Regions from separate parts of the Geobacillus sp. JS12 genome, predicted to be linked through region 4. Evidence: predicted binding sites of a transcription regulator. Region 4 holds the regulator's gene; each other region holds the start of a gene.
What was found. The regulator CtsR, encoded in region 4, represses protease genes until heat stress. The targets are predictions, from matches to a motif close to ATGGTCAATAAAGGTCAAACA.

Region 1 (6,121 bases), 800 kb from region 4:
CGAGGCTTTTCGACAACAAAACGGCCGATTTTCCCCCAAAATCCGCTTGTTCCTTTTTCATCACTCCCGCCGACGCGCGGGATGTTCGGCCAAAACGCTTTGCGGCCAAACAGCGTAAACAACGCTGGGAGCAATGTGACCGAAGCGATCATCATAACGGCCATCGCCAACGCAAACGTCGGGGCGAAATTCCGGTAATCGCCGATTTTTGCAAAAAATAAGACAAGCATAGCCGCCAGCACCGTGCCTCCAGAGAAAAACACCGGCAGCCCCGTCTCACGCATCGCCCATTTCATCGCTTGCCATTTGTTCTCGTGCCGCTTCAACTCTTCACGATAACGGGAAAAGATGAACAACGAATAATCAGTGATCGCGGCAAACAGCAAAATCGACATAATCGAAACCGTCTGTTTCGAGATCACCAACCCGGCTTTGCCCATCACCCCAAGCAGCTGCATCACCACTTCGTAAACCAACCCGGCCGCTACAAGCGGGATCAACGCCAACAGCGGCGAGCGGTAAATGACGATCAATAACACAAGAATCAATCCAACTGTCGACAGCATAAGCACCATATCAGCGCGGGAAAACAACGCCAGCGTATCAGCCGCAATACCGGCCGGCCCTGTGATATAGACCGCCACATCGCTTTCCTTTTTGACCCATTTGCGAATCTCGTCGTTCACCGTTTGGATGTCCTTAGATTCCATCGTTGCCCGGTAGACAGCCGGAACAACGATTGTTTTCCCATCTTCCGAAACGAAACCGGCCATCGCTTGCGGCGGAAGCGAAGCAACCGGAACAACTTGTTCCAATGCATCACGATGCGTTTGCTCAATATGACCGACCAAACGTTGCAGTTCGTCCTTGGCAATTGGGCGATCTTCCGAATGAAAAACAAAAATAGCCGGAACGCCGTCGCTCGTTGACACATACTGATTCACCTTTTTTGCGGCCACCATCGACTGCGCTTCTTCCGGGAGCGTTTCAATGCTTGACACCTCATACTCTTTGGCGCTTGGCGCTACAACCCCCAGTACGGCAACGGCCGCAAGCCAAACGATCAACGTCCACCCCATTCCTTGTTTCGTTGCCACCCGGTCGGTCAACACATGCAGCCATCGATTCATCACGATCCCCATTTTTCCTGAATTGCCTAAAGTGACAATTTTGTCACTTTAGGCACATTCTTATCATAATGGGAAAGTGACACCACTGTCAATTTCCATTCATCACCCCATACATGATGATCTCCTTAATACTTTCCGCCCATTGGTCAAGCGAAATGCCGGGAAAATGAGGGACCGTCACCGATTGAAAAATATACGCCAGAACGATCCGGTTGGGAAGGTGCGGTTTCATTTTGCCTTCCTGTTTCCCCCGTTCCACCAACTGGTCAAGCTCCTTATACATCTGCTCGTGAAACTCTGCAAGACGCGCCTTATTCGCCCGCACAGCCGGAGTCGTATCCGGGATGCGCCTTCCGATCGCGATCATTTGATGAAGATCGTCATGGTACAAAATCAAGTCAAGCAAAAAGCGAAACTGTTCATCAAACGTCGGATAGTCATGAATATGAACAAGTTTGGCAAACACTTGCTCCATCTCATCCACCATATAAGCGGTAATGACTTCTTCTTTGTTCTCGAAATGTTTATAGATGGCCGTTCTTGACACACCAAGCCGTTCCGCTAACAACCCAAAGGTAAACCCTTCATAGCCGTGTTCAAGGAGAAGTTGTTTTGTATGTTGAAACAATTCGTTTAACGAAAATTTCCGTTCGCGCGCCACTTGATCGCCCCCTTTTCACCTTATGTCAGTACAGACATTCCCGCACACATTATACATCTCCTTTAGGGAAAAAGAAAAAGGCGCCTGCAAAAAGCAAGGCGCTTTTGGCCAAGACGAGGGACCGCACACGGATGAGGCAGCCTAAGCTTTGATCCCTTTTTGCCAACGATATCGATCATGCGTCATGGCCGGGCAAAAACAAACGTCTTTTTCTCGCTGATGCGCCAACACAATCCGGAGCGCTTCCCCGTTTTCTTGCCACAGCGTCTTTACGGCTGTGGACGGATGACAAGCCGGCCGTTTTCGGCATCGACGGTGACGGTGCTGTAATCTTTCACCCGCCCAGCGATCAGCTCTTTCGCAAGCGGCGTTTCGATTTGCTTTTGCATAAACCGTTTGAGCGGGCGGGCGCCGTATACTGGGTCGAAGCCAGCTTCGGCGATGTATTGCTTCGCCGCTTCGGTCAGCACGAGTTCGATATGCCGATCGGCCAAACGGGCCGACAGCTCGCGGGCGAACTTTTCGACGATGCCTTTCACTTCATTCATCGACAATGGTTTAAACAAGACGATATCGTCGATCCGGTTTAAAAATTCTGGGCGGAAATGGGCGCGCAGTTGGTCAAACACTTGTTTGCGCGTTTCTTCATCGATGTCGCCCTGTTTGTTTTCCAACAACAGCGGCGATCCGATGTTCGATGTCATAATGACGACCGTGTTTTTAAAGTCGACCGTCCGCCCTTGCGAATCGGTGAGCCGTCCGTCATCCAGCAGCTGCAGCAGGATGTTGAACACGTCCGGATGAGCTTTTTCGATTTCATCGAACAACAGAACGGAATACGGCTTGCGCCGCACTGCCTCGGTCAGCTGGCCGCCTTCCTCATAGCCGACATAGCCAGGCGGCGCCCCGATCAAACGGGAGACAGCATGTTTTTCCATGTATTCGGACATATCGAGGCGAATGAGCTGCTCCTCGCTGTCAAACAGCGCCTCGGCCAGCGCTTTGGCCAGCTCCGTTTTGCCGACGCCGGTCGGTCCGAGGAACAAAAACGATCCGATCGGACGGTTCGGGTCTTTCATCCCGGCCCGCGCCCGCAAGATGGCGTCGGCGACGAGCTCCACCGCTTCGTCTTGACCGATGACCCGTCTATGCAGCAATTCATGAAGGCGAAGCAGCTTTTCTCTTTCTCCCTCGACGAGGCGGGTGAGCGGAATGCCCGTCCAGCGTGACACGATTTCGGCAATCTCTTCTTCCGTCACTTCCTCGCGCAGCAATTTCCCTTCACTTTGCTCACTGATTTCTTGCTCGAGCTGCCTGAGCTGCTTCTCAAGCTGCGGGATCCGTCCATGACGCAGCTCGGCCGCCCTGTTTAAATCGTAGTCGTTTTCCGCGTCCTCGAGCTCACGCTTCGCCCGCTCAAGTTCCTCGCGCACGCGGCGGACACGGTCAAGCGCCTCTTTCTCTTGTTGCCATTGCGCTTTCATGGCGTTCGCCTTTTCACGCAAATCGGCAAGTTCTTTTTGCAATGCCGCAAGCCGCTCGCGGCTCGCTTCGTCCGTTTCTTTGCTTAAGGCCGCCTCTTCAATTTCAAGCTGCATGACGCGGCGCATCACTTCGTCCAGCTCCGACGGCATCGATTCCATTTCCGTCCGGATCGTCGCGCACGCTTCATCGACCAAATCGATCGCTTTGTCAGGCAAAAAGCGGTCAGAGATGTAACGGTCGGACAAAACGGCGGCCGCGACGAGCGCGCGATCGTGGATTTTCACTCCATGGTGCACTTCATACCGTTCTTTCAATCCGCGCAAAATCGAAATCGTGTCCTCGACACTCGGCTCTTGGACAAGCACTTGTTGGAAGCGGCGCTCGAGCGCCGGGTCTTTTTCGATGTATTGCCGGTACTCATCAAGCGTCGTCGCCCCGATGCAGCGCAACTCGCCGCGGGCAAGCATCGGCTTGAGCATATTGCCGGCGTCCATCGCCCCTTCCGCTCTGCCGGCGCCGACGATTGTATGCAGTTCGTCAATAAATAAAATGATGCGGCCGTCGCTTTTTTTGATTTCATTGAGCACCGCTTTCAGCCGTTCTTCAAATTCACCGCGAAACTTCGCTCCGGCGACGAGCGCGCTCATGTCAAGAGCGAAAATCGTTTTGTCTTTCAACCCGTCCGGGACGTCTTTGCGCACGATGCGCTGGGCGAGCCCCTCGACAATAGCGGTCTTCCCAACGCCCGGCTCGCCGATCAACACCGGGTTGTTTTTCGTCTTCCGCGACAAAATGCGGATGACGCGGCGAATTTCGCTGTCGCGGCCGATGACCGGGTCGATTTTTCCCGCCTTCGCCTCGGCGACAAGATCGCGCCCGTATTTTGCCAACGCTTCATAGGTTACTTCCGGATGTGGACTCGTCACGCGTTGATTCCCCTTACCTTTCTCACGGCTTCTACCAGTGCTTCCTCTGTCAAGCCAAACGATGCCAGTTGCCGGGCAACCGGCTCGGCGCCATGAGACAGCGCGAGCAGCACATGTTCGACCGATATGTACTCATCTTGCATTCGCTTCGCTTCGTTTTCCGCCTCCTCAAGCAGCCGCGCTAAGGCGGGCGCAACATACAGCTGCCCGTCCGCCCCATGCACTTCAGGCTTTTGGCGAAGCTGGGTGCGAAGCCAGTCAGCGGCCTTTTCCTTGTCGGCGCCGGAAAGCTCCACGAGCCGCGGCGCCAGGCCGCCTTCTTGTTCGAGCAGCGCAATCAGGAGATGCTCGACATCAAGCTGTTGATGATGTCGTTCTTTGGCGAGCGACTGCGCCGCCATCAGCGCCTCTTGCAGTTTTTCCGTCAAACGGCTTGCGTCCATGCCGTTCCCTCCATTTGACCTTCTTTGACCATAAATCATTATAGCCGATCACGAAGCACACGGCAAATCAAAAGCCACTCCATACTTGGAATGGCTTTTGTTGTACTTCACGGTTTGCGCAAATACGTCCAATGTCGATTATGGTTCGACGTTTCCGGGAACGTATCGCCGGCTTTCAGTTTCAGCTTTTTCGGGTGTTTTACATTGTCGCCCGTTTCGCCGATTTCAATGTACACGCCGTTGTTCGGCGCTTTATCCCCTGGTTTGAAATGGCGCGGTTGGCCCATTTGTTTCATCCCCCTTGCTTCGATTGCATTTGTTAGCATTCCCGGTTTTGCCGCTGTTCATAAGAAGGGAAATGATGGGGCCGCCGCACACGGAGCGTCAAGCCGTTCACAATAAAAACGTTTCTTCCTCATGGAAATCCTTTTCTTTGCAAAAAAAGAAAAAAGGAACTCCCGAAACGGGAATTCCTTTTTCCTATAGGATCGACACTAAAATCGCTTTTTGGGCATGAAGCCGGTTGCCGGCCTGCTCAAAGACGACCGAGTTCGGGCCGTCCATGACGCCGGCCGTCACTTCTTCGCCGCGATGGGCCGGCAGGCAATGCAAAAAGAGGTAATCCGGCTTCGCCGCTTTGACGAGCTCTTCATTCACTTGGTACGGCTGGAACACGTTAAGCCGCTCGGCGCTTTCGCTTTCTTGGCCCATGCTCGTCCAGACATCCGTATAAATGGCATCCGCCCCCGCCACCGCTACAAGCGGGTCGTGCGTCACCACAACGGTTGCCCCGGTTTTCTCGCCGATCCGGCGCGCTGCCTCGACGTATTCCGCCTTCGGCTCATAGCCTGGCGGACAGGCGATGGCGACATTCATGCCAACTTTCGCCGCGGCCACAAGCAAGGCGTTGGCGACGTTGTTGCCGTCGCCGACATAGGCGAGCTTGACGCCTTGGAACGTTTTTTTCGCCTCGTAAATCGTCAGCAAATCCGCCAACGCCTGGCACGGATGATCGTCGTCCGTCAGGCCGTTGATGACCGGAACGGACGCATACTCGGCCAATTCCTCGACTTTTTGATGGGCAAACGTCCGAATCATAATGACATCGACGTATTGCGACAAGACGCGCGCCGTATCCGCAATCGTTTCACCGCGGCCAAGCTGCAAATCGTTTCCGTTTAAATACATCGCCTGGCCGCCAAGCTGAATCATGCCGACTTCAAACGACACGCGCGTGCGCGTTGACGGCTTTTCAAAAATCATCGCCATTGTTTTGCCGGAAAGCGGCGCATACGGCACGCCGGCTTTTTGTTTCGCTTTTAAATCGGCTGCTAGCGCCAACAAGTCCATAATTTCGTCTGTTGAAAAATCGAGCAGCGTTAAAAAATCTCTCCCTTTTAATGACATCACTGCATTCATGCGATCACCGCCTGTTCTGCCTGTTTTTTCTTTTCCAACCAGCCATGGATCGGCTGC
Region 2 (6,121 bases), 950 kb from region 4:
CAATCCCTCTGAGCGAAAGAAGCAGGGGCTGATTGATTCATTTCCTCCTTACATACAAACTTCGGGGCGGCTCTTTTTGCTGCTCTTCCCTAAAACACTTCCTCACCCCGAAAACGGGATGGGGCGATGTTCGAGTCATTCGGGTGATGGATGATATAGGTGTGCGCGTTGGTCGTTACGCCACAATTAGGCGATTTCCGCCACAATGGCATTGTCCTTGACATCGATACGGATCGCACGCACCGATTGATCCGCGTCAAGCAGGCAGTCGGCGATGTTGTCTTCGACATGCTCCTGGATGACGCGGCGGAGCGGGCGGGCGCCGAAGGCCGGATGGTAGCCGAGTTCGGCCAGTTTTTCTTTCGCCGCTTCGGTCACTTCGAGTTCAATGCCTTGTTCGCGCATCGCCGCTTTGACGTCAGCGAGCATTAAGTCGACGATCTCAAGCAAGTGCGTTTTTTCAAGCGGCTTGAACTCGATGATGGCGTCGAAGCGGTTCAAAAATTCCGGCTTGAAGTAGGCGCTCAAAGAGTCAAGGACGCTTGTTTGCCCGTTGCCCTCTTTTTCAAAGCCGACGGTGATTTTTTTGTCGGTCACACCGGCGTTGCTTGTCGCGATGATGACCGTGTCTTTGAAGCTGACGGTGCGGCCTTGGCTGTCGGTTAAGCGGCCGTCTTCCAAAATTTGCAGGAAGATGTGCTGCACATCCGGGTGCGCTTTTTCAATCTCGTCAAGCAAGATGATGCTGTATGGGTTGCGGCGCACTTTTTCCGTCAGCTGTCCGGCTTCTTCAAAGCCGACATAGCCCGGCGGCGAACCGATCAGCTTCGAGACGGAATGTTTCTCCATGTATTCGCTCATATCGAGGCGAATCATGGCGTCTTTTGTGCCAAACAGCTCCTCGGCGAGCGTTTTGGCGAGCTCCGTTTTCCCGACGCCGGTCGGGCCGACGAACAAGAACGAACCGATCGGGCGGTGTTTCGCTTTCAAGCCGGCGCGGCTGCGGCGAATGGCTTTCGCGACTTTTTTCACCGCTTCCGCTTGGCCGATCACTTTTTTCGCCAAGTTTTCTTCGAGATGTTTCATTTTTTCTTTTTCATCGGCTTGCAGCTTGCCGACCGGGATGCCGGTTTTCTCGGCGATGATTTGTTCGATGTCGGCGGCATCGACGACAGGGCGTTCTTGGGTGACGCCTTGCTCGAGTTGTTTTTCAAGCTTCAGCTCTTCAGCGCGCAGTTTCGCCGCCAATTCGTAGTTTTCTTCTTTCGCCGCTTGTTCTTTTTCTTTCGCGATTTGGATCAACCGCTCTTGCAGTTGTTTTTCATCGGTCGGGCCGAGGCGCAAGTTCGCTTTCGAGCCGGCCTCGTCAAGCAAGTCGATCGCCTTGTCCGGGAGGAAGCGGTCTTGAATGTAGCGGTGCGACAATTTCACGCACGCTTCGATCGCTTCGTCCGTATAGCGGACATGATGGAATTGTTCGTATTTTGGCTGAATGCCTTTTAAGATGGCGATCGCTTCCTCAACGGTCGGCTCGTGGACGATGACCGGTTGGAAGCGGCGCTCAAGAGCCGCGTCTTTTTCAATTTGCCGGTATTCTTTGAGTGTCGTCGCCCCAACGACTTGCAGTTCGCCGCGGGCAAGCGCCGGTTTTAAAATATTGCCGGCGTCCATCGAGCCTTCAGCGGCTCCAGCACCGACGAGCAGATGGATTTCGTCAATGAACAAGATGATGTTTTTCCGCTCTTGCAGTTCGGCGATGAGCCGCTTCATCCGCTCTTCAAATTGGCCGCGGATGCCGGTGTTGGCGACAAGCGACGCCACATCAAGCAAGTACACTTCTTTGTTCAACAGTTTTTCTGGCACTTGCCCTTCGGCAATTTTCAGCGCGAGCCCTTCAACGATGGCTGTTTTCCCGACACCCGGCTCCCCGATCAACACCGGGTTGTTTTTGTTGCGGCGGTTTAAAATTTCGATCACGCGGGCGATTTCTTTGTCGCGGCCGATGACCGGATCGATCAAGCCCGCTTTCGCCATTTGCGTCAAGTTGCGGCCGAATTGATCCAAAAATCCACCGCCATGGCTTTGCGGGCGCTTCGCCATCGTTTTCGGCGCGCTCATTCCGGCGTTGGCGGCTGTGAACGGGCTAGTAAAGAAGTCATCAAAGGAAAACGGTGAAAAGCCGAAGTTCATCGGAATGGACAGTTGTTGTTTTTGCTTTTCATAGCATTCATGGCACAGGTGAAGTTGTTGTTTTTCCCCGTTCCATTGCAAGTTGACAAACACCGTTGCTTCACGTTGTTGGCATGCTTGGCATAGCATGAGGCATAACCCCCTTTTTTTGTTATTTGACTTTGACTTTCTTTGACCTTCTGACTTTATTATACTTTGACCTTTTTTGACTTTCAAGTGTTTTGTACAAAAAAATTGTGATAACGATGAAATGTTTTTGAAAAAATGGTGAATACTAATGTAGGTGCGGCAAAGCTATGATAAAGTGAAAAACAGAAAAAGAGGCGGAAAAGACTCTGCCTCTGGCGCTGACAATGATCACGAATTTGAAGGAAAAAGGAGAAAGGTGAAGATGAGAAGACAGGTTGGGTTTGCGTTTGTTGCTTTGCTTTTCGGGATGATCATGGCTGCTTGTACAAATCACAACAAGCAAGCCGAGACGCCGGCCGTGCTTGACGTGAAAATCGATGCGCCCGATCATATCGATTTGAACAAACCGACGAAACTCGCCTGCGTCGTGACGTACGGCGATGAAAAAGTAGACGATGCGAACGAAGTCAAGTTTGAAGTATGGAAGCATGGAAGCGACGAGCGGGAAATGCTTGAAGCGAAGCATGACGGCGACGGCCGCTACTCGGTGGAAAAAACGTTCACCGAAGCGGGAACATATTCGGTCATCGCCCATGTGACGGCGCGCGACATGCATAACATGCCGAAAAAAGATATTGTCGCCGGCACCCCGGAACAGGCGGCGACGGCTGACGGTGCGCGCGAAAATTCCCAAGGCAGTGCTGAAGAACACCATCATGGCGCCGTCGCCATTTCGCTGTCGTCCCGTTCGTTCGAAGCCGGAAAACCGGCGGCATTGACCGTCCGCCTCACCAAAGATGGGAAGCCGTTGACAGGTGCGACCGTTCGTTTTGAGATTTGGCAGGCGGACAATAAGCATGAATTTGTCGATGCAAAGGAAAAAGGAAACGGCGAGTACGAAGCCATGGCCACGTTTGCCAACAAAGGAACGTATTCGGTGAAAGTGCACGTCGAAGGAAGCGGCGGGCTGCACGAACATCAAGTCGAACAAGTGACAGTTCATTGATGGAAACGCGATTTCACATCGCATGCCATATTAATGAAGAGAGTTTGCGGTGTGTGAGAAGGCATCTTGTCTCGGATGCCTTCTTTTTCGTTCTATCGTCTTTCTTGTCCATGCCGGACATATACATATATATGGAAAAGCAACGGACAAGAGAGGGAGATGGAGGATTTGGGCAAGAGACACGAGTGGTCGGAGGCGTGGCAAATCGCTGCTGTTTACGTCGGTACGGTGATTGGAGCGGGATTTGCGACTGGCAGGGAAATTATTGAATTTTTTACCCGCTACGGAATGGCTGGGACGATCGGGGTGGCGGTCAGCGGCGTTTTGTTCACATGGGGCGGCGCGCGCCTGATGGTGATGGCGCGCCGCATTGGAGCCGCGTCCTATGATGAGTTGAATCGCTATTTGTTCGGGAACATGTTGAGCCCGTTTGTGACGCTCGTGATGACGGCGATGATCGCCGGGGTGACGGCGGTGATGATCGCCGGGGCGGGAGCGGTGTTTGAAGAGCAAATCGGCTGGCCGCGGCAGGCAGGCGTCGCGCTGACGCTCGGGTTGGCGCTTTTGGTTATGCTGCTTGACCGCAAAGGGCTGTTTGGCGTCAACGTGTTTGTCGCGCCGATGATGGTGCTGTTCAGCGCCATCGCCTTTGTGAAAACAATCGTGGCTGGCGATTTATGCCGTCCGGACATGGCTGCGGTGGACTATTCCCTCAAGGCGATGTTGTCCCCGTTTTCCTATGCGGCTTTTAACTTGGCGATGGCCCAAGCGGTGCTTGTCCCCATCGCCCGCGAAGCGACCGATGAGCGAGCGGTGAGGCGCGGAGCGATGTTAGGCGGAATGGTGCTGACGGTTTTGCTGCTGTTGAACCATATGGTGCTGCTGTCGTTTCCACACAAGGACGATTATGATATTCCAATGGCCGAAGTCGTTCATACGTTTTTTACTGTGTTGTATTGGCTTTATGTCGTCGTCATTTACGGAGAAATTTTTACATCGGTCATCGGCGGCATGTTTGGACTTGCACGCCAAGTGCGCGTTTGGGCGCCGCTTGGCGGGAAATGGCTGGGCGTGCTGCTCGTTTTGCTGTTTGCGGCGGTCAGCCCGTTTCATTACGGGGAGCTGCTGTCATTCATCTATCCGCTGTTTGGCTATATGAGTCTTGTGCTTTTGTGGCTTCTTTGGCGCCGGCAGCTGCCGCGCCAGTAAATGGGCCCTTTCGTTCCCCAAAGTTTTTTGGTGAAGGGGGACGAAAGGGCTTCGTTGCGTTATGAGTGGAAGCGGGCGATCATGTTTTCTAAATCGCGCGCTGCCGCAGCCAACGTGTCGGCTTCCCGAGCCAGCTGGTGAAGGGCGAGCGTTTGTTGCTCAAGCCCAGCCGCCGTTTCTTGCACCATGTTTGAAAAATCGGCGGCGACGGTGCGTACGTCTTCCATCAGTCCGCCGAGCTGCTCGCCGTCGGCGGTGATGGCGTTAACATACGCTTCGTTTTGCTGAAGCAAGTCGTTCAGTTGGGCGAACATGCCTTGAAACGATGTGAACGTTTCCCCTGTTTTCCAAAGCGAGTCTTTCGTTGTTTCAACGCGGAGGCCGCTTCCTTGTACAGCTTGCACCGTTTCTTTGAGCGCGTTCGTCATGGCGTCGAGCGAAGCAAAAATTTCAGCGGCGAACGCGTTTGTATCTTCAGCGAGCTTTCGGACTTCTTCGGCGACGATCGAAAAACCGCGGCCCGCTTCACCCGCCCGTGCCGCTTCGATCGAGGCGTTTAGGGCGAGCAAGTTCGTTTGTTTGGCGATCGTGCGAATGGCGGCGATCATCTCATGAACGCGCGCTGCTTCATTGGCTGCTTTGTCGATGAGGGCAGTCATTTCGCCGATGCCGCGCTGCATCGCGTCCATGTTTGTTTTCGTTTCCTCAATGAGGCGGATGCCTTCTGCTGCTGACGACCAAGCGTCGCCCGCTTGCCTTACGACGCGTTCAACGGCGGCCCGCATGAGTTGCACGCGTTCCACCATCTGCCCGATGACGTCACCCGCTTGCTCGACGGCGGTCGTTTGTTGTTTCGCCCCTTCGCGGAACGTTTCGACGGCGGCGGCGATTTCGTCAAACGATTCAGAGAGGCGGCGCATTTCCATTTGTTGCTCATGGCTGACATCATGCACCGTTTTGGCCGCTTTGCCAAGCTCATGGATGATCGTACGGATGCCGAGAATCATTTTGTTGATTTCGTAGGCGATTTGATGAAATTCATCTCGTTTTTTCTTCGTTTTCACTTCCGTTTGCAATTGGCCTGAGGAGACGGTGCGGGCGACGCTGTACCAATGGCGAAGCTCGGCGGCGATGGCCCGATGCCAGGCGGCGCCCAGTCCAAGCCCGGCTGCTGCGGCAAACAGTGCGGCCCAAACAGGCGGCGCCCCGGCGACGGAGGAAGCCAGCCCGACCACCGCTGGAGTGACGGCGATGCTGGCCAGCACCCATTGCAAATACGGGCGGTGCATAAGACGCCCCATCCGCAAATTGAACCGCCTTCCGCCTGGCTCCGTCCAAAACGGGCAGCTGGCGTCAATCAGCACCTCGCCTGTATCGCGTTCGTACACTTGCAAGAGCGGCTCGTTCGTGCGGGCGGCGGCCAGCCCGACCGGGTCGGCAAACACCCTTCCCTCGCGAAGGCGGTTCGTATGGACAACTCCGTATCCGCTTTCATCGACAAGAACAAAATATTCATCACGGCCGAGCCGCTCGTCTAAAAAGGTGCGGATGCGGTCAAGCTGTTCTTCAAGCGGACGGGTTCGGTCG
Region 3 (6,121 bases), 520 kb from region 4:
GTAGCGCCCTCGGCAGGATTCGAACCCACGCTAAGAGAACCGGAATCTCTCGTGCTATCCACTACACTACGAGGGCATATCGTTTCATTATTTCTCTATTTCGTTCCGTCGCATGTTCTATTATAGCAGGATCGCGCAAAAATGCAAGAGGAAAAATGCCATCAGAGTCAGTCAAGACTTTGTGGAGAACATTTTTTCGATTCACTACGGGCGTTGTCAATCACTAGTTAGCGAACCATTTTCAGGAATTCATATCGTAAGCGCTTTCGGACTCTCATCCCTCATCTTGAGACGATGATACGATATTCCATTTTTTTACACCCAACCACCATCCCGGAGCGCCGACAACGCTTGATGGATCGGCGTCCCGGATGACTGTTGCAGACACGGTATATTCTGACGCACCACATCCGCCCACAACTGTCCGGCCTTCCGTTTGGCCTGTTCGATCCGCTTGGACTTTGTTGAGGCCGAGACGGTCGACTGGGGCTCTTGCTCCTCCCACCGTCCCTTTCTCCACCCGATCCCGTCGATTCGGGCTGCCATCGCCCTCAGAAACGCCCGAAGCCCTTGGTCTTTCCAGCTGCGGCGGGATTTCACCCGATGCGCAAACCGGCTCATCACACTCTCCGCATGGCCCATCGGACGCATGCCGGTCGTCTCCACCCCTTGCTCCGACAGCCACCCCGATAGTCCCGGATGCATCCCGGCATCGACTCGATCCGGCGGATCATGGCAGCCAGCTGCTTCTCTTTCGCTTCGTCCTCCAACGTGCCGACCGCGCTGTTCAGCTCTACGAGAAGCCCTTCTTCATCTTGTTTCGCCAGCTTCTTCCGCACCTCCCGCCAACGCGGATGGCCGGACAGACACTGACGCAGCTCCCGCGCCACATGAAATCGATCCAGCTGAAAGCACGCCCGCTTCCCAAAATACTCCCGGCAGGCCGTGATCCACGACGCCGCGTCGCCGTTGATGACCAACAGGTCTTGGCACGGATCATAGGCATATTCCTTCATCAGCCACTCCTCAAACTGTTCCCACACGTCCCCGTCCCTTCATGGAGGTAGTGGCGCCGGTTCACCAGCTCAAGCTGCGACCCGTTTCGTCTCCATCCCTCGTGAACCGCCAGGATTTTCTCTTCTTTCGCCCGTTTCCCTTTCCCCTGGCGGGAAATAAACAGTCCATCGGCCTCCACAAACAGCACCCGGCCGTGCCGTTTGGAAACAGGGTGATGCAGCGAGACAGGGGCCTCCAGCACCAGTTGGCGAATCGCCTCGTGGCTGAGGACCGCATACCCCACGATCGACTCCAGCGTGCGAGCCGCTTTGCGGTAGGAAGAGCACTCGACGGCCAACTCGACCGCCGTTTCCTCGAGGCAAGGGCTGATCGACTGCGCTCCATCAAAGCCCAGTTCGGCATCCAGCAAGAACGTATACGCCCCCGTTTGTCGATCATAGTAGTAGTTCCGTCGGAACGTCACTTCCCCAAACAGCGTTTGGATCGTAGTCGGCCGTTTGTCTTTCAGCTGATACCGGCGCTTGTCCCGCGCTTCCGCCAGTTGTTGATCGATCTCCTCCAAAAGGGCCGCCAACAAGACAGCGAACACCTTTTGAAGAGTTCTCAACAATTGTTCCTCCAACTCTTTTAATAAAGGCCATTCTGTGGTAAGATGTTTCATGGACTCTCTCCCTCCTGTTTTCGGTTGATGTTGACAATCACCATCATAGCAGGGAGAGAGTCCTTTTTGCATGACATTTGCTTGTTCTACCGCGCTTCGCTTGGTGGCCCCGACGAGCGTCGCGAACAAAAGTTCGCAACCCTCGTCGGGGATCATTTCGGAATGTCACCCACAAATATTTTACTCACACATGCCATCAAAAGCAGGAAAAATTGCACCTTTGTTCCTTCCCCCATCAACGGGGCAACAGGTTAAAAAAACGAAAAAGCGGTTATGATGAAAAAAGGGATGTTTGCCGCCAGCCGCGAATATGTTATAAAGGATGGGGAAGGTCGTTTTGTTTGACCTTCATTGACCATGCCTGTATGATTAAAGCGTACATATTGATCCATTAGGATGGAAAAGGAGGCGTTTTTGATGTATTTGATTCCGACTGTCATTGAACAGACGAACCGCGGGGAGCGGGCGTACGACATTTATTCGCGCTTATTGAAAGACCGAATCGTGTTCCTTGGCAGCCCGATCGACGACCAAGTGGCCAACTCGATCGTGTCGCAGCTGCTGTTTTTGGCGGCGGAAGACCCGGACAAAGATATTTCCTTGTACATCAACAGCCCGGGCGGCTCGATCACAGCTGGCCTGGCGATTTACGACACGATGCAGTTCATCAAACCGGACGTATCGACGATTTGCATCGGCATGGCCGCTTCCATGGGGGCGTTTTTGCTTGCCGCCGGTGCGAAAGGGAAACGGTTCGCCTTGCCAAACAGTGAAATCATGATCCACCAACCGCTCGGCGGCGCCCAAGGGCAAGCAACGGAAATCGAAATCGCAGCGAAGCGCATTTTGTTCTTGCGCGACAAATTGAACCGCATTTTATCGGAAAACACCGGCCAACCGATCGAAGTGATCGAGCGCGATACGGATCGCGACAACTTTATGACCGCGCAAAAAGCGATGGAATACGGCATCATTGACCGCGTGCTGACGCGCGCTGATGAAAAATAAGACATGCACACGTTGGCAGAACCGCTATAGAGCTGCGCCTGCACCGACATTGACGAAAAAAGGCTGCTTCCGTCCAAAACGGAGCAGCCTTTTCCATTCCTTTCCCCGCCAGCCCCACATGCTGCTTTACTTTTCCTTTTGCACATAGGCGGCGAGCTTTTCGATCGCTTCTTGCTCATCCGGACCGTCGGCAATGAGCGTGATCACCGCTCCATGGCCGACAGCGAGGCTCATCAAGCCCATAATGCTTTTCGCGTTGACCCGTTTTCCATCTTTTTCCAAAAACACATCAGCGGAAAAACGGTTCGCTTCTTGGACGAACAACGCCGCCGGGCGCGCCTGCAGCCCGGTTTTTAATTTCACTTCCACTTGTTTTTCCACCATTCTCCATCTCCCCTTTACAGCGATTTATGGAAATCGACCGGCTTTCCAGCCCGCAGCCGCTCCGCGATCTCATCAATTTTGCGCAGCCGGTGGTTGATGCCGGATTTGCTGATTTTTCCACCAGCAACCATCTCGCCGAGCTCTTTCAGCGTCACGTCTTGATGCTCGATGCGAAGCTTCGCGATTTCCCGCAGCTTGGCCGGCAGTGAATCAAGGCCGATCGTCTCGTCGATGTAGCGGATGTTCTCCACCTGGCGAAGCGCAGCGCCGATCGTTTTGTTCAAATTGGCGGTCTCGCAATTGACAAGCCGGTTGACCGAGTTGCGCATGTCGCGGACGATGCGAATGTCCTCAAAGCGGAGCAGCGCTTGATGGGCGCCGATGATGTTCAAAAACTCGGCGATTTTTTCCGCCTCTTTTAAATACGTAATAAACCCCTTTTTCCGTTCCAACGTTTTCGCATTTAAAAAAAAGTGGCTGTTCATCAATTCGCATAACGCCCGATTATGCTCCTCATACAGCGAAAAAATTTCCAAATGGTAGGACGACGTCTCCGGGTTGTTGACCGAACCGCCGGCCAAAAATGCGCCGCGCAAATACGAGCGCTTGCAGCATTTTTTCTTGACGAGCTCCGGGGAAATGTCATGGATGAGCGAAAAATCGCCGTTGACAATGTGAAGTTCACGAAGCAAAGAGGCCGCACCGTCGGTCACGCGGACGATGTAGACGTTGTTTTTTTTCAAGCGCATTTTCTTGCGGACAAACAGCTCGACGGCGACATCATACCCTTTTTTCAGCAGCGTATAAATGCGCCGAGCGATCGCCGCATTTTCCGTCTGGACATCGATGGCCATTCGCCCGCCGGAAAACGACAGCGAACCATTCATGCGCAAAAGCGCCGACAGCTCGGCGCGCAAGCAGCAAGGCTTCACCTCTAAATGGGTCAATTCCTTTTTCGTTTCCGATGCAAAAGACACGATCGCTCCACCTCCATTCGTTCCCCGCATCCGGCCGGTTGGAGGTGCCTGACTTTCGGCGCGGCCATCGGGAGCATCACCGCCCATAATGGCGCTTTGCGGCCTACTCGGGTCCCGCCTTTAACGGTGAGGGAGAAGCCCGAGAAGAAGGGCGGCGACTTTCGCCGTATTATGGCGAATGACCCCATCCTCGTACGTGACAATATCGTCGCGGATGACTTGCAACGAAAGCCCGCTGCTGTCGTCACGCACCGGCTCGGCCCGCTCCGCCTCGTAGCGGCGGCGGATCGCTTCCGGGATCGCTCCGCTGTTGATGATCACCGCGTCCAAAAACGGGCCGCCAAGATGAGCATGAAGCGCCTCCACATGGTCGCTCACCGTATAGTGCGGCGTCTCGCCGGCCTGAGTCATAATGTTGCATATATAGACTTTTTTCGCTTTCGCCTTGCATACTTCCTGCCCGATTTTCGGCACGAGCAAATTCGGCAAGATGCTCGTGTATAGGCTCCCCGGCCCGATGACAATCAAATCGGCGCGGCGGATGGCATCAACCGTCTCCGGCAGCGGCTCAATGTCTTCCGGCGTTAAAAACACCCTCTTAATTTTTTTTTCCGCACTCGGGATTTTTGACTCGCCAGAGACAATGGAACCATCTTCCATCTCCGCGTGCAATACGACGCTCTTGTTCGCCGCCGGCAGCACCTGGCCGCGCACGTTCAACACTTTGCTCATCTCACGGATGGCTTTCACAAAGTCGCCGGTGATCGATGTGAGCGCCGCCAAAATCAAATTGCCGAGCGAATGGCCGGATAAGCCGTTGCCGTTTTGAAAACGGTGCTGGAACAGCTCGACAATGAGCGGTTCGACGTCAGACAGCGCGGCCAATACGTTGCGGACATCCCCGGGCGGCGGAATGTGCAGTTCATCCCGCAGCCGCCCGGAACTTCCGCCGTCATCGGCGACCGTGACAATGGCGGTCAAATCCAATTCATGCTGCTTCAGCCCCTCAGCAGCACGGGAAGCCCGGTGCCGCCGCCGATGACGACCAGTTTCGCTGCTCGTTCGTTCCTCATCGGTGTATGTCCTTTCTCCTCTCCATGTCCCGGTGCGAGACAACCGTTTTATAGTCGGCCGAAAAATGGCGGGCGATATATTCTGCGAGCGCCACCGAACGGTGCTGGCCGCCCGTGCAGCCGATGGCGATCACCAGCTGGCTTTTTCCTTCTCGCTGGTAATACGGCAACATAAACGACAACAAATCAATGAGCTTTTCCAAAAACTTTTGCGTTTCCCCCCACTTGAGCACGTAGGACGATACGTCATCGTCCAACCCGGTTTTCGGCCGCATATGTTCAATGTAATGCGGGTTCGGCAAAAAGCGGACGTCAAACACCAAATCCGCATCAATCGGAATGCCGTACTTAAATCCAAACGACATGACGTTGATGGTAAACCCGGATTGAGCATGCGATGAGAACTGGCGGATGATTTTCTCCCGCAGCTCGCGCGGCTTGAGCCCCGTCGTATCGTAAATGATCTGCGCCCGTCCTTTCAGTTCTTCGAGCAGCTTCCGCTCCAAACGGATTCCTTCAAGCGGGGGCTCGTTCGGCGCAAGCGGATGCGTCCGCCGCGTTTCTTTGTAGCGGGCCACCAATGTCGAATCTTGGGCGTCCAAAAACAACACCTGGGGGACGACCCATGCCTGCTCAGCCAACTCATCGAGCGCAGCGAACAAATGATCGAAAAAATCGCGGCTGCGCAAATCCATGACAAGGGCGACTTTGTTCATTTTATTCCCGGACTCTTTGACGAGCTCCAAAAATTTCGGCAGCAGCGTCGGCGGCAAGTTGTCAATACAAAAAAAGCCGAGGTCTTCGAAGCTTTGAATCGCCACCGTCTTTCCCGCGCCGGACATGCCGGTGATGATGACGAGCTGAATCGGCTGCAGCGCCCCATTTTGCCCCATTGTCGTCTCTCCTCTCCATCAACTCGGATCCAACCGATACGAAAGCAGTTCAAACTCCTCTGTATACACAAACACCCCGTACATAACCCCTTTGCCTTTCAAGGCGTA
Region 4 (6,121 bases):
CGATTTGTTTCAGATGGTCTTTTTCGAGCGAATGGAAGACGATGATTTCGTCGATCCGGTTTAAAAACTCTGGACGGAATGCTTTTTTCAGCTCATCCATCACTTTGCTTTTCATATCTTTGTATTGCTGGTTCCCGTCTTGAATGTTGAAGCCAACGTACTTATTCCGTTTCAGCGCATCGGCGCCGACGTTGGACGTCATGATGATGATCGTGTTGCGGAAGTCGACCGTCCGCCCTTTCGAGTCAGTCAGCCGCCCATCTTCCAACACTTGCAGCAAAATATTGAACACGTCCGGATGCGCTTTTTCCATCTCATCTAACAGGACAACCGAATACGGCTTGCGGCGCACTTTTTCCGTCAGCTGGCCGCCTTCTTCATAACCGACATACCCCGGCGGCGACCCGATGAGCCGCGATGTCGAGTGTTTTTCCATATACTCGGACATATCGATGCGAATGAGGGCGTCTTCATCGCCAAACATCGCTTCTGCCAAGGCTCGGGCCAACTCCGTTTTCCCAACGCCGGTCGGACCAAGGAAAATGAACGAACCGATCGGGCGTTTCGGGTCTTTCAGGCCAGCACGGGCGCGGCGCACCGCTTTGGCGACCGCTTTGACCGCCTCGTCTTGGCCGACGACACGCGAATGCAAAATTTCTTCCAGCTTGAGCAGCCGCTCCGTTTCCGTCTCAGCGAGCTTCGATACTGGAATGCCGGTCCAACTCGAGACGACCGCGGCGATGTCTTCGACCGTCACTTCCAAATTTTCTTGGCCTTGTTTTTCTTTCCACGCACGTTTCGTTTCCTCCAGTTCTTCGCGCAGCCGCTGTTCCATATCGCGCAGCGACGCCGCTTTTTCAAATTCTTGGCTTTGCACGGCCGCGTCTTTTTCTTTCCGCACTTCCTCGAGCTTTTGTTCAAGTTCTTTCAATTTCGGCGGTGCGGTGAACGAACGAAGGCGCACTTTCGAGCAAGCCTCGTCGATCAAATCGATCGCCTTATCCGGCAAGAAACGGTCGGTAATGTAGCGGTCGGACAACTTGACGGCTTGCACGATCGCCTCGTCGGAAATCGAAACGCGGTGGTGCGCTTCATACCGATCGCGCAACCCTTTTAAAATTTGGATCGATTCTTCCACTGTCGGTTCATCAACGTAAATCGGCTGAAAGCGGCGTTCAAGCGCGGCGTCTTTTTCAATATATTTCCGGTATTCATCGAGCGTTGTCGCGCCGATGCATTGAAGCTCCCCGCGCGCCAACGCCGGTTTCAAAATGTTCGACGCGTCGATCGCTCCTTCCGCCCCACCGGCGCCAATTAATGTATGCAGCTCATCGATGAACAAGATGATGTTGCCCGCTTGACGAATTTCATCCATCACTTTTTTCAGCCGGTCTTCAAATTCCCCCCGGTATTTCGTTCCGGCGACGACCGTCCCCATATCGAGCGTCATGACCCGCTTGTCGCGCAGCGTTTCCGGCACTTCGTTATTGACGATTTGTTGGGCTAACCCTTCAGCAATGGCCGTTTTCCCAACGCCCGGCTCGCCGATCAACACCGGATTATTTTTCGTCCGCCGGCTTAATACTTCAATGACGCGCTGAATTTCTTTACTGCGGCCGATGACCGGGTCCAGCCGTCCTTCGCGGGCAATCGCTGTCAAATCGCGGGCGAGGCTGTCAAGCGTCGGAGTGCTAACATGCGACGCGCCGCCGCCATGGCCTGACATCGACTCATTGCTGCCAAGCAGCTGCAACACTTGCTGGCGCGCTTTGTTCAAGCTTACTCCCAAGTTGTTCAGCACGCGGGCGGCCACCCCTTCGCCTTCGCGGATCAACCCAAGCAAAATATGTTCTGTGCCGACGTATGAATGGCCGAGCTTCCGCGCTTCATCCATCGACAGCTCAATGACTTTTTTCGCCCGCGGTGTATAGTGGATCGTATGCGACACTTCACTGCCACGGCCGATGAGCGATTCGACTTCTTTTTGGATTTTATCTGGGCCGAGCCCAAGCGCCATGAGCGCCTTAGCCGCGATCCCCTCGCCCTCGCGGATGAGGCCGAGCAAAATATGTTCTGTGCCGATATTGTTATGGCCGAGGCGAATGGCTTCTTCCTGCGCCAGCGCCAGCACTTTTTGCGCCCGTTCCGTAAATCTGCCAAACATCATCGTTCATCACCCTCCATCTTTCTTCGTTCCTCCATCTTTAAACGCTCCCGGATCAGCGCCGCGCGGCGGACGTCCCGTTCTTCAGGGCGAAGCGCCCCGCCGGCATATTGCTGCAAAAATCCCGGCTGCGTCAAAATCATCAGCTCATTTAAAATGTTGCGCGAGATGTTCTTGATATATCCTAGATCAATCCCTAAGCGAACATCGGACAGACATTGCGCCGCTTCTTTCGATTCGATGACGCGACAGTTGGCCAGTATGCCGTATGAACGGAACACCTTGTCTTCTAATTGTATGCCCAAAGTTTTCACTAATGCCTGACGAGCCGCTCTTTCTTGGGCGATCAGCTGCTGAACGATCGTATGCAAATCAGCAACAATGTCTTCCTCCGATTTCCCAAGCGTGATCTGATTGGAAATTTGGAATATATTTCCCAACGCTTCACTCCCTTCACCGTATGTTCCACGGACAACAAGCCCAAGCTGGTTGATGGCAGGAATAATACGGTTAATTTGTTGCGTCAGCACAAGCGCCGGAAGATGCATCATCACCGAAGCCCGCAATCCCGTCCCGACATTGGTCGGGCAGCTCGTTAAATAACCAAGCCGCTCGTCAAAGGCATAGTTGACATACCCTTCAATCCAATCGTCCAATTCGCTCGCCGCCTCGAGAGCCTCAGCAAGCTGCAACCCCGGGAATAGGCATTGGATGCGGATATGATCCTCCTCGTTGATCATGATGCTGATTTCTTCATTTTCCGAAAGCAGACAAGCGCCAAACGGCGAATCCTCAGCCAGATGCGGACTAATTAAGTGTTTTTCTACCAATACCCGTTTTTCAATCGGCTGAAGCTCCGACATTTTCAACAACTCGAAGCGGCCTGCCCCTCCGTAAGAACGATGGGCGAACGTCCGTTCAAACAACGCGACGATTTGCATCGCTTCTTCACTGCTAAACAGCGTTGGAAAACGAAAGTCAACGATGTTGCGCGCCAGTCGGATGCGACTGCTTAAGACGATGTCCGAATCCGGCCCCTCTTGGCTCATCCACGCGCTGACCGCCGTATTGAAAAACTTCTCGAACGACATACCGCTTACATATCCCCCTCTCCGCGTCGACGCAGTTCATCCTCCAACGAGCGGATTTGGTCGCGCACCTCGGCCGCCCGCTCGAATTCCTCACGAGCGACGAGCTCCTGAAGCTTTTGTTTCAACATAGCAAGTTGCTTGCGCAAATGGAGAACGCCGCCTTTTCGCTTCGGAATTTTTCCTGAATGAGCGGTATTGCCGCTATGGAGCCGTTTCAAAATCGGCGGCAAGTAGCGTGCAAACGTCCGGTAGCAGTTAGCGCAGCCGAACCGCCCGATTTGTGTGAATTGATGGTATGTCATTTGGCACGTCTCACATTGAAGTACATCCGGGTTCGGAAACGCGTTCGCCGTCATCTCTTTCATCGGCGCTTGAAAGTTAAGAAGCCCCGCCAACAAGTTGTTGAGTGAAAAATCATCATTGCCGTAGAACGTAAACATATGGCCATGCTCTCTGGCGCATTGCTCGCAAAGATGGAACTCCGTTTTCTCTCCGTTTACAATTTTTGTAAAGTGCATCGTGGCCGGCCGCTGCTTGCATTCTTGGCAAATCAATGCCTCCCCCTCCCCCTATTTGTATTTCAGCGACGTCAGCATCGCTTTTAACATGCGGGCCCGCAGTTCGTCCCGCTCGGGCAAATCGATATATAAAACAGAACGATCCATAGCGCTTAACATAATTTTCGCTTCCCGCTCCGAAATTACCTTTTCTTCAACGAGACGTTTTACCACATCTTCAGCATTCGATTGGCTGATGCGGTGGCCGACAAGCTCGAGCAGCTGGTCAATAAGCTGTGCTTCACTCTTTGTCTTCACTTTCATAATGCGGATATACCCACCGCCACCGCGCTTGCTTTCGACGATGTACCCTCTTTCAAGGGTAAACCTCGTATTGATGACATAGTTGATCTGCGACGGAACACATTGGAATTTATTAGCGATTTCGCTTCGTTTAATTTCAACGATATCTTGGTCGCTCATATTGAGCACTTGCTTTAAATATTGCTCAATGATGTCGGAAATGTTCGGCACTCTACCTACCACCTTCCTTACAACCAAGCTGCCTGGCGATGGGCCGTCCGCTGACAAGGGCACCCCACTGCCTATTTGTTGACTTTGACTATATTTGACCTTACTCTTACTATACAATGTATTACGGAAAATTTCAAGAGTGACCAAAGAAGGAAAACTAACTATAGAATATCCGTTTTTCTGGACAATAAAACGTCAAGCAGCCGAATAAATGAAAAAGCACGCCTTTTCTTCCAAGGAAAGAAAAGACGTGCTTTCCATTTTGCCTAGCAGCGACCTACTCTTGCAGGGGCGCTGGCCCCAACTACCATCGGCGCTGGAGGGCTTAACTTCCGTGTTCGGGATGGGAACGGGTGTTTCCCCTCCGCCATAGCCACTAGGCAACAATGGACAAGTCTTATTATAAGGAAAGTTGACCTGTTGTCAAGACTTTTTCATTCCCTCAAAACTAGATAACCGTTGGAAGAAGCCGCTCGCCTGCGCTTTTCGCATTGTCCAGCTCCGGCTCGCCGCCGCTCGGGGTCAAATAACCTTCGCCTTCGGGATGTGAACATCCCTGCAGACGAAGAACATTTGCCCGTCGCGGCGACCCGCTCGCCTGCGCTTTTCACTGTCTAGTTCCGGCCGCCATCGGCTTGCGACGCTTCGGTCCTGCTGCGGCGGCGACACATTGCTTACGCTCCTGTGATACCACCCACGCAGAACCAAGCTTTGCTTGGTTCGAGCCTCCTCGCAGGCCCTCCAGCGCACCTCGCCGATAAGCGGGCGGCCTCCACTTTTCTTGCTGTCCAGTTCCAGCGCCTAGCTCTCTTCTGCCAAATAACCTTCCCCCTCGGGGTGCAAGCACCCCTGCGGGTGAAGAACATTTGGCTTCGAGAGCTAATCGCGGCGCTTTCACTTTTCTCACTAGGTTAAGCCCTCGATCGATTAGTATCCGTCAGCTCCACGTGTCGCCACGCTTCCACCTCGGACCTATCGACCTCGTCATCTTCGAGGGATCTTACCCGCCTGACGCGGTGGGAAATCTCATCTTGAGGGGGCTTCACGCTTAGATGCTTTCAGCGCTTATCCCGTCCGCACATAGCTACCCAGCGGTGCCCCTGGCGGGACAACTGGTACACCAGCGGTGCGTCCATCCCGGTCCTCTCGTACTAAGGACAGCTCCTCTCAAATTTCCTCCGCCCGCGACGGATAGGGACCGAACTGTCTCACGACGTTCTGAACCCAGCTCGCGTACCGCTTTAATGGGCGAACAGCCCAACCCTTGGGACCGACTACAGCCCCAGGATGCGATGAGCCGACATCGAGGTGCCAAACCTCCCCGTCGATGTGGACTCTTGGGGAGATCAGCCTGTTATCCCCGGGGTAGCTTTTATCCGTTGAGCGATGGCCCTTCCATGCGGAACCACCGGATCACTAAGCCCGACTTTCGTCCCTGCTCGACCTGTCCGTCTCGCAGTCAAGCTCCCTTGTGCCTTTGCACTCTCCGAATGATTTCCAACCATTCTGAGGGAACCTTTGGGCGCCTCCGTTACCTTTTGGGAGGCGACCGCCCCAGTCAAACTGCCCACCTGACACTGTCTCCCACCCCGCTAAGGGGTGCGGGTTAGAATTTCAATACCGCCAGGGTGGTATCCCACCGCCGCCTCCACCGAAGCTGGCGCTCCGGCTTCCCAGGCTCCCACCTATCCTGTACAAGCGATACCAAAATTCCATATCAGGCTGCAGTAAAGCTCCACGGGGTCTTTCCGTCCTGTCGCGGGTAACCTGCATCTTCACAGGTAGTATAATTTCACCGGGTCTCTCGTTGAGACAGCGCCCAAGTCGTTACACCT

Region 1: A0V43_RS20955 (Clp protease N-terminal domain-containing protein) is a predicted target of CtsR. The motif match lies at 4,657-4,677, and genes of this name have one in related genera.
Region 2: A0V43_RS02150 (ATP-dependent Clp protease ATP-binding subunit) is a predicted target of CtsR. The motif match lies at 2,383-2,403, and genes of this name have one in related genera.
Region 3: clpP (ATP-dependent Clp endopeptidase proteolytic subunit ClpP) is a predicted target of CtsR. The motif match lies at 2,017-2,037, and genes of this name have one in related genera.

What each region holds. Positions count from the first base shown of each region.
Region 1 is NZ_CP014749.1:263,425-269,545, reverse strand. Features, by position in the region: gene A0V43_RS01420 (MMPL family transporter) at 1-1,130, opposite strand, end outside; gene A0V43_RS01415 (TetR/AcrR family transcriptional regulator) at 1,219-1,791, opposite strand; gene clpB (ATP-dependent chaperone ClpB) at 2,061-4,265, opposite strand; gene A0V43_RS20955 (Clp protease N-terminal domain-containing protein) at 4,199-4,645, opposite strand; gene A0V43_RS01405 (YjzC family protein) at 4,753-4,932, opposite strand; gene argF (ornithine carbamoyltransferase) at 5,126-6,064, opposite strand; gene A0V43_RS01395 (carbamoyl-phosphate synthase (glutamine-hydrolyzing) large subunit) at 6,061-6,121, opposite strand, start outside.
Region 2 is NZ_CP014749.1:417,068-423,188, forward strand. Features, by position in the region: gene A0V43_RS02150 (ATP-dependent Clp protease ATP-binding subunit) at 187-2,319, opposite strand; gene A0V43_RS02155 (FixH family protein) at 2,582-3,325, shown strand; gene A0V43_RS02160 (YkvI family membrane protein) at 3,494-4,534, shown strand; gene A0V43_RS02165 (methyl-accepting chemotaxis protein) at 4,594-6,121, opposite strand, start outside.
Region 3 is NZ_CP014749.1:2,669,767-2,675,887, forward strand. Features, by position in the region: tRNA gene A0V43_RS13155 (tRNA-Arg) at 5-76, opposite strand; partial or broken gene A0V43_RS13160 (ISLre2 family transposase) at 316-1,834, opposite strand; gene clpP (ATP-dependent Clp endopeptidase proteolytic subunit ClpP) at 2,096-2,686, shown strand; gene A0V43_RS13170 (HPr family phosphocarrier protein) at 2,813-3,070, opposite strand; gene whiA (DNA-binding protein WhiA) at 3,085-4,047, opposite strand; partial or broken gene A0V43_RS13180 (gluconeogenesis factor YvcK family protein) at 4,168-5,120, opposite strand; gene rapZ (RNase adapter RapZ) at 5,117-6,013, opposite strand; gene A0V43_RS13190 (NUDIX hydrolase) at 6,032-6,121, opposite strand, start outside.
Region 4 is NZ_CP014749.1:3,186,861-3,192,981, reverse strand. Features, by position in the region: gene clpC (ATP-dependent protease ATP-binding subunit ClpC) at 1-2,167, opposite strand, end outside; gene A0V43_RS15670 (protein-arginine kinase McsB) at 2,164-3,255, opposite strand; gene A0V43_RS15665 (protein-arginine kinase activator protein McsA) at 3,261-3,809, opposite strand; gene ctsR (transcriptional regulator CtsR) at 3,825-4,286, opposite strand; rRNA gene rrf (5S ribosomal RNA) at 4,551-4,667, opposite strand; rRNA gene A0V43_RS15650 (23S ribosomal RNA) at 5,194-6,121, opposite strand, start outside.